DNA from 2 places in the Streptomyces sp. NPDC046860 genome. Region 2 is predicted to be linked to the other one. Evidence: riboswitches for the same ligand, from Rfam matches in the RefSeq annotation. Region 2 holds a riboswitch; the other holds the start of a gene.
What was found. Region 2 has a riboswitch for thiamine pyrophosphate ahead of ABZ898_RS03160 (thiamine ABC transporter substrate-binding protein). Riboswitches for the same ligand answer to the same signal wherever they lie in the genome.
Positions count from the first base shown of each region.

Region 1: linked by a shared signal. The riboswitch ahead of thiO (glycine oxidase ThiO) and the one ahead of ABZ898_RS03160 (thiamine ABC transporter substrate-binding protein) in region 2 are both predicted to bind thiamine pyrophosphate.

Region 1 is NZ_JBEYXQ010000005.1:166,480-171,827, reverse strand. Features, by position in the region: partial or broken gene ABZ898_RS09985 (thiazole synthase) at 16-807, opposite strand; gene thiS (sulfur carrier protein ThiS) at 810-1,010, opposite strand; gene thiO (glycine oxidase ThiO) at 1,007-2,191, opposite strand; TPP riboswitch at 2,188-2,300, opposite strand; gene ABZ898_RS09970 (hypothetical protein) at 2,352-2,705, shown strand; gene ABZ898_RS09965 (FAD-dependent oxidoreductase) at 2,735-3,967, shown strand; gene ABZ898_RS09960 (Rv2175c family DNA-binding protein) at 4,024-4,389, shown strand; gene thiE (thiamine phosphate synthase) at 4,480-5,121, shown strand; gene metF (methylenetetrahydrofolate reductase [NAD(P)H]) at 5,232-5,348, shown strand, end outside.
Region 2 is NZ_JBEYXQ010000001.1:703,442-708,789, reverse strand. Features, by position in the region: gene ABZ898_RS03165 (iron ABC transporter permease) at 1-334, opposite strand, end outside; gene ABZ898_RS03160 (thiamine ABC transporter substrate-binding protein) at 385-1,458, opposite strand; TPP riboswitch at 1,539-1,646, opposite strand; gene rlmN (23S rRNA (adenine(2503)-C(2))-methyltransferase RlmN) at 1,688-2,794, opposite strand; gene ABZ898_RS03150 (hypothetical protein) at 2,897-3,049, opposite strand; gene ABZ898_RS03145 (phosphatidate cytidylyltransferase) at 3,151-4,191, opposite strand; gene frr (ribosome recycling factor) at 4,191-4,748, opposite strand; gene pyrH (UMP kinase) at 4,928-5,348, opposite strand, start outside.

The DNA.
Region 1 (5,348 bases), on a different contig from region 2:
ACCGTCCCGCGAGGTGAACGCCGGCCGCTCGGGATCGAGGTCCGCGCGCCCCTCGGCGGGCGACGACGCCCGCGCGAAATGGCGGCGCGGGATGCGTCCGGCCAGGCGTGCCAGGTGTCCCGCGCGCACCGCGTGCCGCATCGCCGTCGCCATCGTCTCGGGGTCCTGCGCCCGGGTGACGGCCGAGGCGAGCATCACACCCGCGCACCCCAGTTCCATCGCCAGCGCCACGTCGGACGCCGTGCCCGCCCCGGCGTCCAGGATCACCGGCACGTGGGACTGCTCCACGATCAGCTCGAAGTTGTGCGGGTTGCGGATGCCGAGCCCGGAGCCGATCGGGGAGCCCAGCGGCATCACGGCCGCGCAGCCCACGTCCTGGAGCCTCCTGGCCAGCACCGGGTCGTCGTTGGTGTACGGCAGCACGGTGAAGCCGTCGTCGACCAGTGTCTCGGCCGCGTCCAGCGTCTCCACCGGGTCCGGCAGCAGCGTCCGCTCGTCGGCCACCACCTCCAGCTTCACCAGAGGGGTCCCGAGCGCCTCGCGGGCCAGCCGGGCGGTCAGCACCGCCTCACCGGCGGTGAAGCAGCCCGCGGTGTTGGGCAGCACACGGATGCCGAGCCTCTCCAGCACCGACAGCACCGAGCCGTGCGCGCCGGGGTCGACCCGGCGCATCGCCACCGTGGTCAGTCCGGTCCCGGACGCGATCAGCGAGCGCTCCAGCACGGCCAGGCTGGGCGCCCCGCCGGTGCCCATGATCAGCCGGGAGTCCAGGGTCAGGTCGCCGAGGACCAGGGGTTCGCCGGTCATCGTCAGCCTCCCTGCACGGCGGTGAGGACCTCGACCCGGTCGCCCTCGGCGAGGCCGGTCTCGGCCCACCGGGTGCGCGGGACGACGGTCTCGTTGACGGCGGCGGCCACCCCGGAGGGCGCGGGGGTCAGGACGCGTACGACGGCGTCCAGGGCGGTGCCGGGCGCCACCTCGCGGCGCTCGCCGTTGACGGAGATGTTCATGCGGAGTGCTCCAGGTTCGGGGAGGGGGCGGCGAAACGGCGCGGCGAGAACGGGCGGGCCACCTCGGGCACCCCCGCGCCGCACAGGACGTCCGCCATGACGTCCCCGGTGACGGGCGTGAGCAGCACGCCGTTGCGGTGGTGCCCGGTGGCCAGCAGCAGGCCGTCGAGGCCCGTGGGGCCGAGCATCGGGGCGTTGTCGGGGGAGCCGGGGCGCAGTCCGGCCAGGGTCTCGGTGAGCGGCAGCTCGGTGATGCCGGGCACCAGCTCATGGGCGTCGCGCAGCAGCTCGTACACCCCGCCCGCCGTCACCGTGGTGTCGAAGCCCTGCTCCTCGCTGGTCGCGCCGACCACCAGCTCGCCGTTCTCGCGCGGCACCAGGTACACCGGCCCGCCGCGCACCACGGCCCGCACGGTGCGGCTCAGGAACGGCCGGTACCGGGGCGGCACGGTGAGCCGCAGCACCTGCCCCTTCACCGGGCGCACCGGAGGCACGAACGCCTCGGGCACCCCCTCCAGCCGGCCGCTCAGGCAGCCGCCCGCCAGCACCACCTGCCCGGCGCCCAGCGAGGTGCCGTCCGCCGTGGTGACCCCGGTGGCCCGGTCGCCGGACACGTCCAGCCGGGCGGCCCGGGTGCGGTGGAAGGCCACCCCGGCCCGCTCGCAGGCGGCGAGCAGCGCGGCCGCCAGCCGCCGGGGGTCGATCTGGTGGTCCCCGTCGGCCCGCAGCCCACCGCGCACACCGGGCGCCAGCATCGGCTCCAGGCGCCGGCACTCCCGCCCGGACAGCCACTCGGAGTCCAGCCCGCAGCGGAGCTGGAGTTCGTGCACCTCACGGAGCTGGGCGCGGTCGTCGGTGTCGAAGGCGACCGCGAGGGTGCCCGAGCGGCGGTGGCCCAGGTCGTGGCCGGTGGCCTCGGCCAGCTCGGCGGCGAAGCCGGGATAGCGGCGGGCGGAGGCCAGGTTCAGCGCGAGCAGCCCCTCCTCGCCGTGGTGCAGCTCGGTGACGGCGGCCAGCATCCCGGCCGCGACCAGCGCGGCCCCGCCGCCGGGCTCGGGGTCCACGACGGCGACGGCCAGCCCCCGCCCGGCCGCGCGCCAGGCGGTGACCAGGCCGATGATCCCGCCCCCGATGACCAGGACGTCCGGCGCACCGGACGGTTCGGACGTACGTGACGGCATGGGCGTCTCGCCCCTCCCTTCGCCGGCATGACCCGGATCAGGTTCGTACGGTCGGAGGCCGCCAGCCTCCCTCTCAGCCCGGTGCGTCCAGGCTCCCGCGAGTGCAGTTACGGTGGCCAGCCTAGCCGCCCGCCCAGCTCAGCCATAAGGGAGCCGACCCATGCCCCGCTCGCTCGACGGACTCACCCTCGCCCCCGTGGCGGACCAGGCGCCCGGCCAGGTGGGCACCGGCACCCGGTTCGACTACCACGAGCGGGACGGGCGGATCTGGGCCGAGTACGCGGGCGGTGACATCGCGCGCGGCCACCTCGTCGGCACCCGCGCCGGGGACCGGCTGGACTTCCGGTACGTGCAGCTGGGGCACGACGGCACCACAGCCTCCGGGCACTGCCTCTCCACGGTGGTGGCACTGCCCGACGGGCGGCTGCGGCTGGAGGAGGCGTGGGAGTGGGAGTCCGGCCCCGGCGCCGGGACCAGCGTGGTCGAGGAGATCGCGGGCACCCGCACTGCCTGACGGGCCGTCACGGACTTAAGGTGACTCGAGTGAGCGAGCAGACGCCCCAGGAGGGCACGGCACGGGAACGGCGCGTGGTCGTCGTCGGCGCGGGCATGGCCGGGGTGCAGACCGCGGTCGCCCTGCGCGAACAGGGCTTCACCGGGCCCGTCACGCTGATCGGCGCCGAGCCGCACCAGCCCTACGACCGGCCCCCGCTGTCCAAGGCGATCCTCCTCGGCGCCGCCGAGGGCTCCGCCTTCGACGTGGACTTCGCCTCGCTCGACATCGACCTCCGGCTCGGCTGCGAGGCGCTCGGCGTGCGCCCCGCCGACCACGAACTGGACACCGCCGCGGGCCCCGTCCCGTACGACGTGCTGGTGCTGGCCACCGGCGCCGAACCGATGCGGCTGCCCGGCACCGACGAGACACCCGGTGTGCACCTGCTGCGCACCCTGGACGACGCCGAACGGCTGCGCCCGGTGCTCGCCCGGCAGCACGACGTGGTGGTCGTCGGCGCGGGCTGGATCGGCGCCGAGTTCGCCACCGCCGCGCGCGAGGCGGGCTGCGCGGTGACCGTCGTCGAGGCCGCCGGCCGCCCGCTGGCCGGCGCCCTGCCCGCCGAGGTCGCCGCCCCGATGGCCGCCTGGTACGCCGACGCCGGCGTCACCCTGCGCACCGGCGTGCGGGTGGCGGCCGTCGAGCCCGGCGCGGTGGTGCTGGACGACGGCACGCGGCTGCCGTCGGGCGCCGTCGTCGTCGGCATCGGCGCCCGCCCCGCCACCGGCTGGCTGGCCGGTTCCGGCATCGCCCTCGGCGACCTGGGCGAGGTCCTGGCCGACGACCGGCTGCACACCTCCGCGAAGGACGTGTACGCGGTCGGGGACTGCGCCTCCTTCCCCTCCGCCCGCTACGCCGAGCGGCTGCTCGTCCACCACTGGGACAACGCCCTGCAGGGCCCCCGCACGGTCGCCGCGGACATCCTGGGCGCGGAGGCGGCCCCCTACGACCCGGTGCCGTACTTCTGGTCCGAGCAGTTCGGGCGGTTCGTCCAGTACGTGGGTCACCACGCGGCGGCCGACCGCACGGTGTGGCGCGGCGACCCGGCCGACCCCGCCTGGACCGTGTGCTGGCTGCGCGAGGACCGCCTGGTCGCCCTCCTCGCGGTGGGCCGCCCGCGCGACCTCGCCCAGGGCAGACGGCTCATCGAGGGGGGCCGCCGGATGGACGCCGAGGCCCTGACCGACCCCGCGCTGCCGCTGAAGCAGGCTGTCATCGACTAGCCGCCGCGGAGCGGCCCGACTACCGGCTGTCGGTGGGGGATGGCAGGCTAGGACTCGTGACCGAGATTGACACCAAGATCGACGCTCTTGTCCCCGCCTGGCTCACCCTGCCCGACATCGCCGAAATGCTCGACGTCGAGGTGACGCGTGTACGGCAGCTGGTCAAGGAGGGCCAAGTCATCGCCGTACGCCGCGGTGAGAACCGGGCGCTGCACGTCCCCGCCGCCTTCATCGACGAGGACAAGGTCGTCAAGGGCCTCACCGGAACCCTGACGCTCCTGCGGGACAACGGGTTCACGGACGAAGAGATGATCGAATGGCTCTTCACCCCCGACTCCTCCCTGCCCGGCACCCCCGCGCAGGCCCTCAGCGAGAACCGCGGCACGGAGGTGAAGCGCCGCGCCCAGGCGCTGGCCGGCTGACCCGGCACACGTGAGGACGGCGCACCGGCCCATGCCGGGCGCCGTCCGCCCGCACCGCACATCCACGCCGAACACCGGGGGAAGTACCGCATGCCCGACACCGCCCGCCTCGCCGACGCCCGGCTCTACCTCTGCACGGACGCCCGCAGGCGGCAGGGCGACCTCGCCGAGTTCCTGGACGCGGTCCTGGCCGGCGGTGTGGACATCGTCCAGCTGCGCGACAAGGGCATGGAGGCCGCCGAGGAGCTCGCCCACCTGGAGATCCTCGCCGACGCCTGCGCGCGGCACGGCAAGCTGCTCGCGGTCAACGACCGGGCCGACGTCGCCCACGCCGCCGGAGCCGGTGTGCTCCACCTCGGCCAGGGCGATCTGCCGGTACCCGCCGCCCGCGCGATCCTCGGCGAGAAGGTGCTGATCGGCCGCTCCACGCACTCCGAGGCGGAGGCCGCGGCGGCCGCCGTCCAGGACGGCGTGGACTACTTCTGCACCGGCCCCTGCTGGCCCACCCCCACCAAGCCCGGCCGCCACGCCCCCGGCCTCGGCCTGGTCCGGTACACCGCCGGTCTCGGTACCGAGCGCCCCTGGTTCGCCATCGGCGGGATCGACCTGGCCAACCTCGGCCAGGTGCTCGACGCGGGCGCCCGCCGGGTCGTCGTGGTCCGCGCGCTCACCGAGGCCGACGACCCGGGTGCCGCCGCGGCCGAGTTCGCCAAGCGGCTGCGCGAGGTCTGAGCGGCTCTTCGGCCCCGTCCGCGTCCCAAGGGGTGGACAGGCGCCCGGCAATTCGGCCAAATCGCCGGTGCCCGGTTGGGTCACCGGCCACCCGTGGCTAACCTGCGGGTATGGCCCTTGGAACCGCATCCACCAGGACTGATCGCGCCCGGACCGTCCGGGACATCCTCGCCACCGGCAAGACGGCGTTCTCCTTCGAGTTCTACGCGCCGAAAACCCCGCAGGGC
Region 2 (5,348 bases):
GTCCGCCGTGGCCGACCAGGGCGAGGAACGCGGTGCCGACGACCACCGTGGGCAGGACGAACGGCACGGTGACCACGGCCCGCAGCACCTGTTTGCCGGGGAACTCCAGCCGGGCGAAGACGTAGGCGGCGGGCAGCGCGATCAGCAGGGTGAGCGCGGTGGAGGCGACCGCCTGCCAGGTGGTGAACCACAGCACGTGCCGGATGTCGGAGCGGCCCAGCACCTCGGCGAACCGCCCGAGGTGCCAGGTGCCGTCCGTCTTGAGCCCGCGCGCCGTGATCGCGGCGACGGGCCAGGCGAAGAACAGGGCGAAGAACGCGGCGGGCAGGGCCATGAGCCCCAGCCGCGCCGCGCTCCGGCGGCCACGCCGTCCGGCCGCCCCGGCTACTTCAGTACGAGCGACGTCCACGAGCTGACCCACTGGTCGCGGTTGGCGGCGATCCTGCCGGGCGCCATGACGGCCGGGTCCTCGGCGGCGGGCCCGTACTCGGTGAACTCGGCGGGGACCTCGGCGTCCTTGATCACCGGGTACACGAACATGTTCATCGGCATGTCCTGCTGGAACTCCCTGGTGAGCAGGAAGTCGATGAACGCCTTGCCGCCCTCGGCGTTCTTCGCGTTCTTCAGCAGCCCGGCGAACTCGACCTGCCGGAAGCAGGTGCCCTGGGCGACGCCGGTGGGGGCGGTCGCCGGCTTCTTCTTGGCGTAGATCACCTCGGCGGGCGGCGAGGAGGCGTACGAGACGACCAGCGGCCGGTCACCGCCCGCCTTCCTGCCCTCGGAGGAGCCGGAGAACTCCTGGTAGTACGCCTGCTCCCAGCCGTCGACGACCTTGACGCCGTTGGCCTTGAGCCTCTTCCAGTACGCCTCCCAGCCCTTGTCGCCGTACCGCGCGGCACTGCCGAGCAGGAAGCCCAGGCCGGGCGAGGAGGTGGCGGCGTTCTCGGTGACCAGGAGGTTCCTGTACTTCGGGTCGGCGAGGTCGGCGAAGGTGTGCGGCGGCTTCAGCTTGTGCTCGGTGAAGTACGCCTTGTCGTAGTTGACGCAGACGTCGCCGTGGTCGACCGGCGTGACCCGGTGCTTGGCGCGGTCGAGCTGGAAGGCGGGGTCGGCCTGGTCGAGGCCCTTGGCCGCGTACGGCTGGAAGAGGCCGTTGTCGAGGGCGCGGGAGAGCAGGGTGTTGTCGACGCCGAAGAAGACGTCTCCCTGCGGGTTGTCCTTGGTGAGGACCGCCTTGTTGACGGCCTGGCCGGCGTCGCCGTCCTTCAGGACGCGCACCTTGTAGCCGGAACGCTTCTCGAAGTCCGCGATCACGTTCTTGGACGCGGCCCACGAGTCGTGGCTGACGAGGGTCACGGTCTTGGTGTCCGCGGCCCCCTCGGTGCCGGTCGACCCGCACGCGGAGAGCGTGAGCAGGCCGAGGCCCGCCGCCGCGGCCACGAAGGTCTTGGTGTGCACTGATGGTCCTCCTGGGGTGGGCCAGGAAGAGACGCGGCCCTGCCCGGTCTCCGCGCGGGAGGCCGGGCAGGGCACAACAGCTTGAGTGATGACCGAACTTCCTACCCAGAATGACCTGGGCGAGGTTCAGAGGGTCTGCGGCCTGGTTGCCGCACTCTCAGCGCTGTGGCGCTCCCCTGTCGGAATATGCAGATGTATGACCGTATGAAGTTGTGCTGACCGGCCCAGGTTACCGCTCGGTGGCCGCGAGCTGACCACACGCCCCGTCGATCTCCTGACCGCGGGTGTCGCGGACGGTCACCGGCACGCCGTGCGAGGCGATGGCCTCCACGAACGCCTTCTCGTCCTCGGGACGGGAGGCGGTCCACTTGGAGCCGGGGGTGGGGTTGAGCGGGATGAGGTTGACGTGCACCGGCCGGCCCTTGAGCATCCGGCCGAGCCGGTCGCCGCGCCAGGCCTGGTCGTTGATGTCCCGGATCAGCGCGTACTCGATGGACAGCCGGCGCCCGGACTTCTCCGCGTACTCGAACCCGGCGTCCAGCACCTCGCGCACCTTCCACCGCGTGTTCACGGGGACGAGGGTGTCGCGCAGTTCGTCGTCGGGGGCGTGCAGGGAGATCGCCAGACGGCACTTGAAGCCCTCGTCGGCGAAACGGTGGATCGCGGGCACGAGACCGACCGTCGAGACGGTGATGCCGCGCTGGGACAGCCCGAGGCCGTCCGGGGCGGGGTCGGTGAGCGCCCGGATGGCCCCCACGACCCGCTTGTAGTTGGCGAGCGGCTCGCCCATGCCCATGAAGACGATGTTGGAGAGCCGCGCGGGCCCGCCGGGCACCTCGCCGTCCCTCAGCGCCCGCATGCCGTCCACGATCTGGTGCACGATCTCGGCGGTGGACAGGTTCCGGTCCAGCCCCGCCTGCCCGGTCGCGCAGAACGGGCAGTTCATCCCGCACCCGGCCTGGCTGCTGATGCACATGGTGACCCGGTCCGGGTACCGCATCAGCACCGACTCGACCAGCGTGCCGTCGAACAGCCGCCACAGCGTCTTACGGGTGGTGCCCTGGTCCGTGGCCAGATGCCGGACCACCGACATCAGCTCCGGGAACAGCGCCTCCCGCAGCTTCTCCCGCGAGCCGGCCGGGATGTCCGTCCACTGCTCGGGGTCGTGCGCGTACCGCGCGAAGTAGTGCTGCGAGAGCTGCTTGGCACGAAACGGCTTCTCCCCCGCCTCGGCGACGGCGTCCTTCCGCTCGGCAGGCGAAAGATCAGCGAGATGCCGCGGCGGCTTCTTGGCTCCGCGGGGGGCGACGAAAGTGAGTTCTCCGGGCTTGGGCATGGTGGTACCAGTGTCGCAGATCGACTTGGGTGGCCTGGTCCGCGCGCTCGTGCCCCAGAGGCGCCGCATCACCGAGGGCGTCGACCACCTGGCAGCACCCGGTCACGGGACGTCGATCTGCCAGGCGATGACACCCGTGGAGCCTTCAGCCGCATCGGCGTCGATGCGTACCCGCCCGGACGCCGTGATCCGCTGCCGCACGATCGTCCGATCGCAGGGCACCTCGGTGTTGGCACCGGGGCTCGCGGGGGTCACCGTGACTCGGGCGCCGCCTCAGATACGAGGCGCCGCCTCAGATACGAACGGACCCCGCCCTCCATGACGGAGAGCGGGGCCCGAGGACCGTGCGGCGGGGTTCAGGACCCCACGAACGCCACCAGCAGCAGCCACACCACCGGGGCCGTCGGCAGGAGGGAGTCCAGGCGGTCCATGATTCCTCCGTGGCCGGGGAGGAGGGTGCCCATGTCCTTGATGCCCAGGTCGCGCTTGATCATGGACTCGCCGAGGTCGCCCAGCGTGGCGCTGACCGCCACCGCGAAGCCCAGGATCAGGCCCTGCCACCAGGCGCCGTCGTCGATGAGGAACTGCATGCACAGCGCGCCCGCGACCATGGCGAACGCCACCGCGCCCATGAGGCCCTCGCGGGTCTTGCCGGGGCTGATGCGCGGAGCGAGCTTGTGCTTGCCGAAACGCCAGCCGACCGCGTAGGCGCCGGTGTCGCTGACCACGGTGAGGAGCAGGAACGTCAGCACCCGCCAGGCGCCGTCGTCGGCGGTGAGCATCATCGCCACGAACGTCGCCAGGAACGGGACGTAGAACGCGGCGAAGACCCCCGCCGTGACGTCCTTCAGATAGCCGTCCGGCGGCTGGGTCATCCGCCAGACCAGGACCGCGAGCGCGGTGAGCGCCATGGCGACCCAGGCGCCCTCGGCGCCGCGCGCGTACCCCGCGACCACCATCGCCGCACCGCCGACCGCGAGCGGCACCAGGGGTGCCCTGATCCCCTTGCGCTCCTGCAGCCGGCTGGTCAGCTCCCACAGACCGACGACCACCGCGACGGCGACCACACCGACGAAGACGGCCTTGACGACGAAGAGCGAGGCGATGATCACCACGCCGAGTCCCACGCCGACGCCTATGGCCGCGCTCAGGTCGCGGCCCGCGGTCTTCTTCGGCGCGGGGGCCGGCTGCGGGGAGTCGGGCATCGGGTCGTCGTCCTGGTCTCCGCCATACGCGGGTACGTCGGGCACGCTGGGCATGGGGCGAGTCTGCTGCGCCTCGGGCGCATCGTATGCGGGACCCGCCGTGGCAGCCCCCTGGACAGGCCCACCCGCGGTGGGCCCCCAGTACCCGGCCTGCCCCGCCTGCGGCGGCGCCCCCCAGGAAGAGTCGCTCATCAGACTTCGAGCAGCTCCGCTTCCTTGTGCTTGAGAAGCTCGTCCACCTGCGCCACGTACTTGGCGGTCAGGTCGTCGAGCTCCTTCTCGGCGCGCCGGCCCTCGTCCTCGCCGACCTCGCCGTCCTTGATCAGCTTGTCGATGGCGTCCTTGGCCTTGCGGCGCACGGAACGGATCGAGACCTTGGCGTCCTCGGCCTTGTGCTTGGCGACCTTGATGTAGTCGCGGCGGCGCTCCTCGGTCAGCTCGGGGAACACCACACGGATGATGTTGCCGTCGTTGCTGGGGTTGACGCCCAGGTCCGAGTCACGGATCGCCTGCTCGATGTTGCGCAGCGCGCTCTTGTCGAACGGGGTGACCACGGCCATGCGCGGCTCCGGAACGGAGAACGAGGCCAGCTGGTTGATCGGCGTCGGGGCACCGTAGTAGTCGGCCACGATCTTGTTGAACATCGCCGGGTGCGCACGGCCGGTGCGGATCGCGGCGAAGTCCTCCTTGGCGACCACGACGGCCTTCTCCATCTTCTCCTCGGCTTCGAGGAGGGTCTCTTCGATCACCACTTGCTCCTGCGTGTCTTGAGTAAGGCCCGGCTGCGGTCCCCGATCGGGCGGCGGCCGGCTGCGTCGCGTCTGCTTCCTGCACGGTTCCCGACCGGCAGGACATTGTCCATCCCCCGGCCGGGGCGCGTCCCGTCCGTGCCCCGGACGGGGTCGCGCCCGTAAGGCGGGGTCGCCGGTCAGTCCCGGCTGCCCTGGTCACCCACGAGTGTGCCGATCTTCTCACCCTTGACGGCCCGAGCGATATTGCCCTCCGCCAGCAGCTCGAAGACGAGGATCGGCAGGCTATTGTCGCGGCACAGGGTGACGGCGGTGGCGTCGGCGACCTTGAGGTCGCGGGTGATGACCTCGCCGTAGCCGAGCGCGTCGAACTTGACGGCGTCCGGGTGGGTCTTGGGGTCGGCGTCGTAGACACCGTCCACGCCGTTCTTGCCCATGAGCAGAGCCTCGGCGTCGATCTCCAGGGCGCGCTGGGCGGCGGTGGTGTCGGTGGAGAAGTACGGCATGCCCATTCCGGCGCCGAAGATGACCACGCGGCCCTTCTCCAGGTGGCGCACGGCACGCAGCGGGATGTACGGCTCGGCGACCTGGCCCATGGTG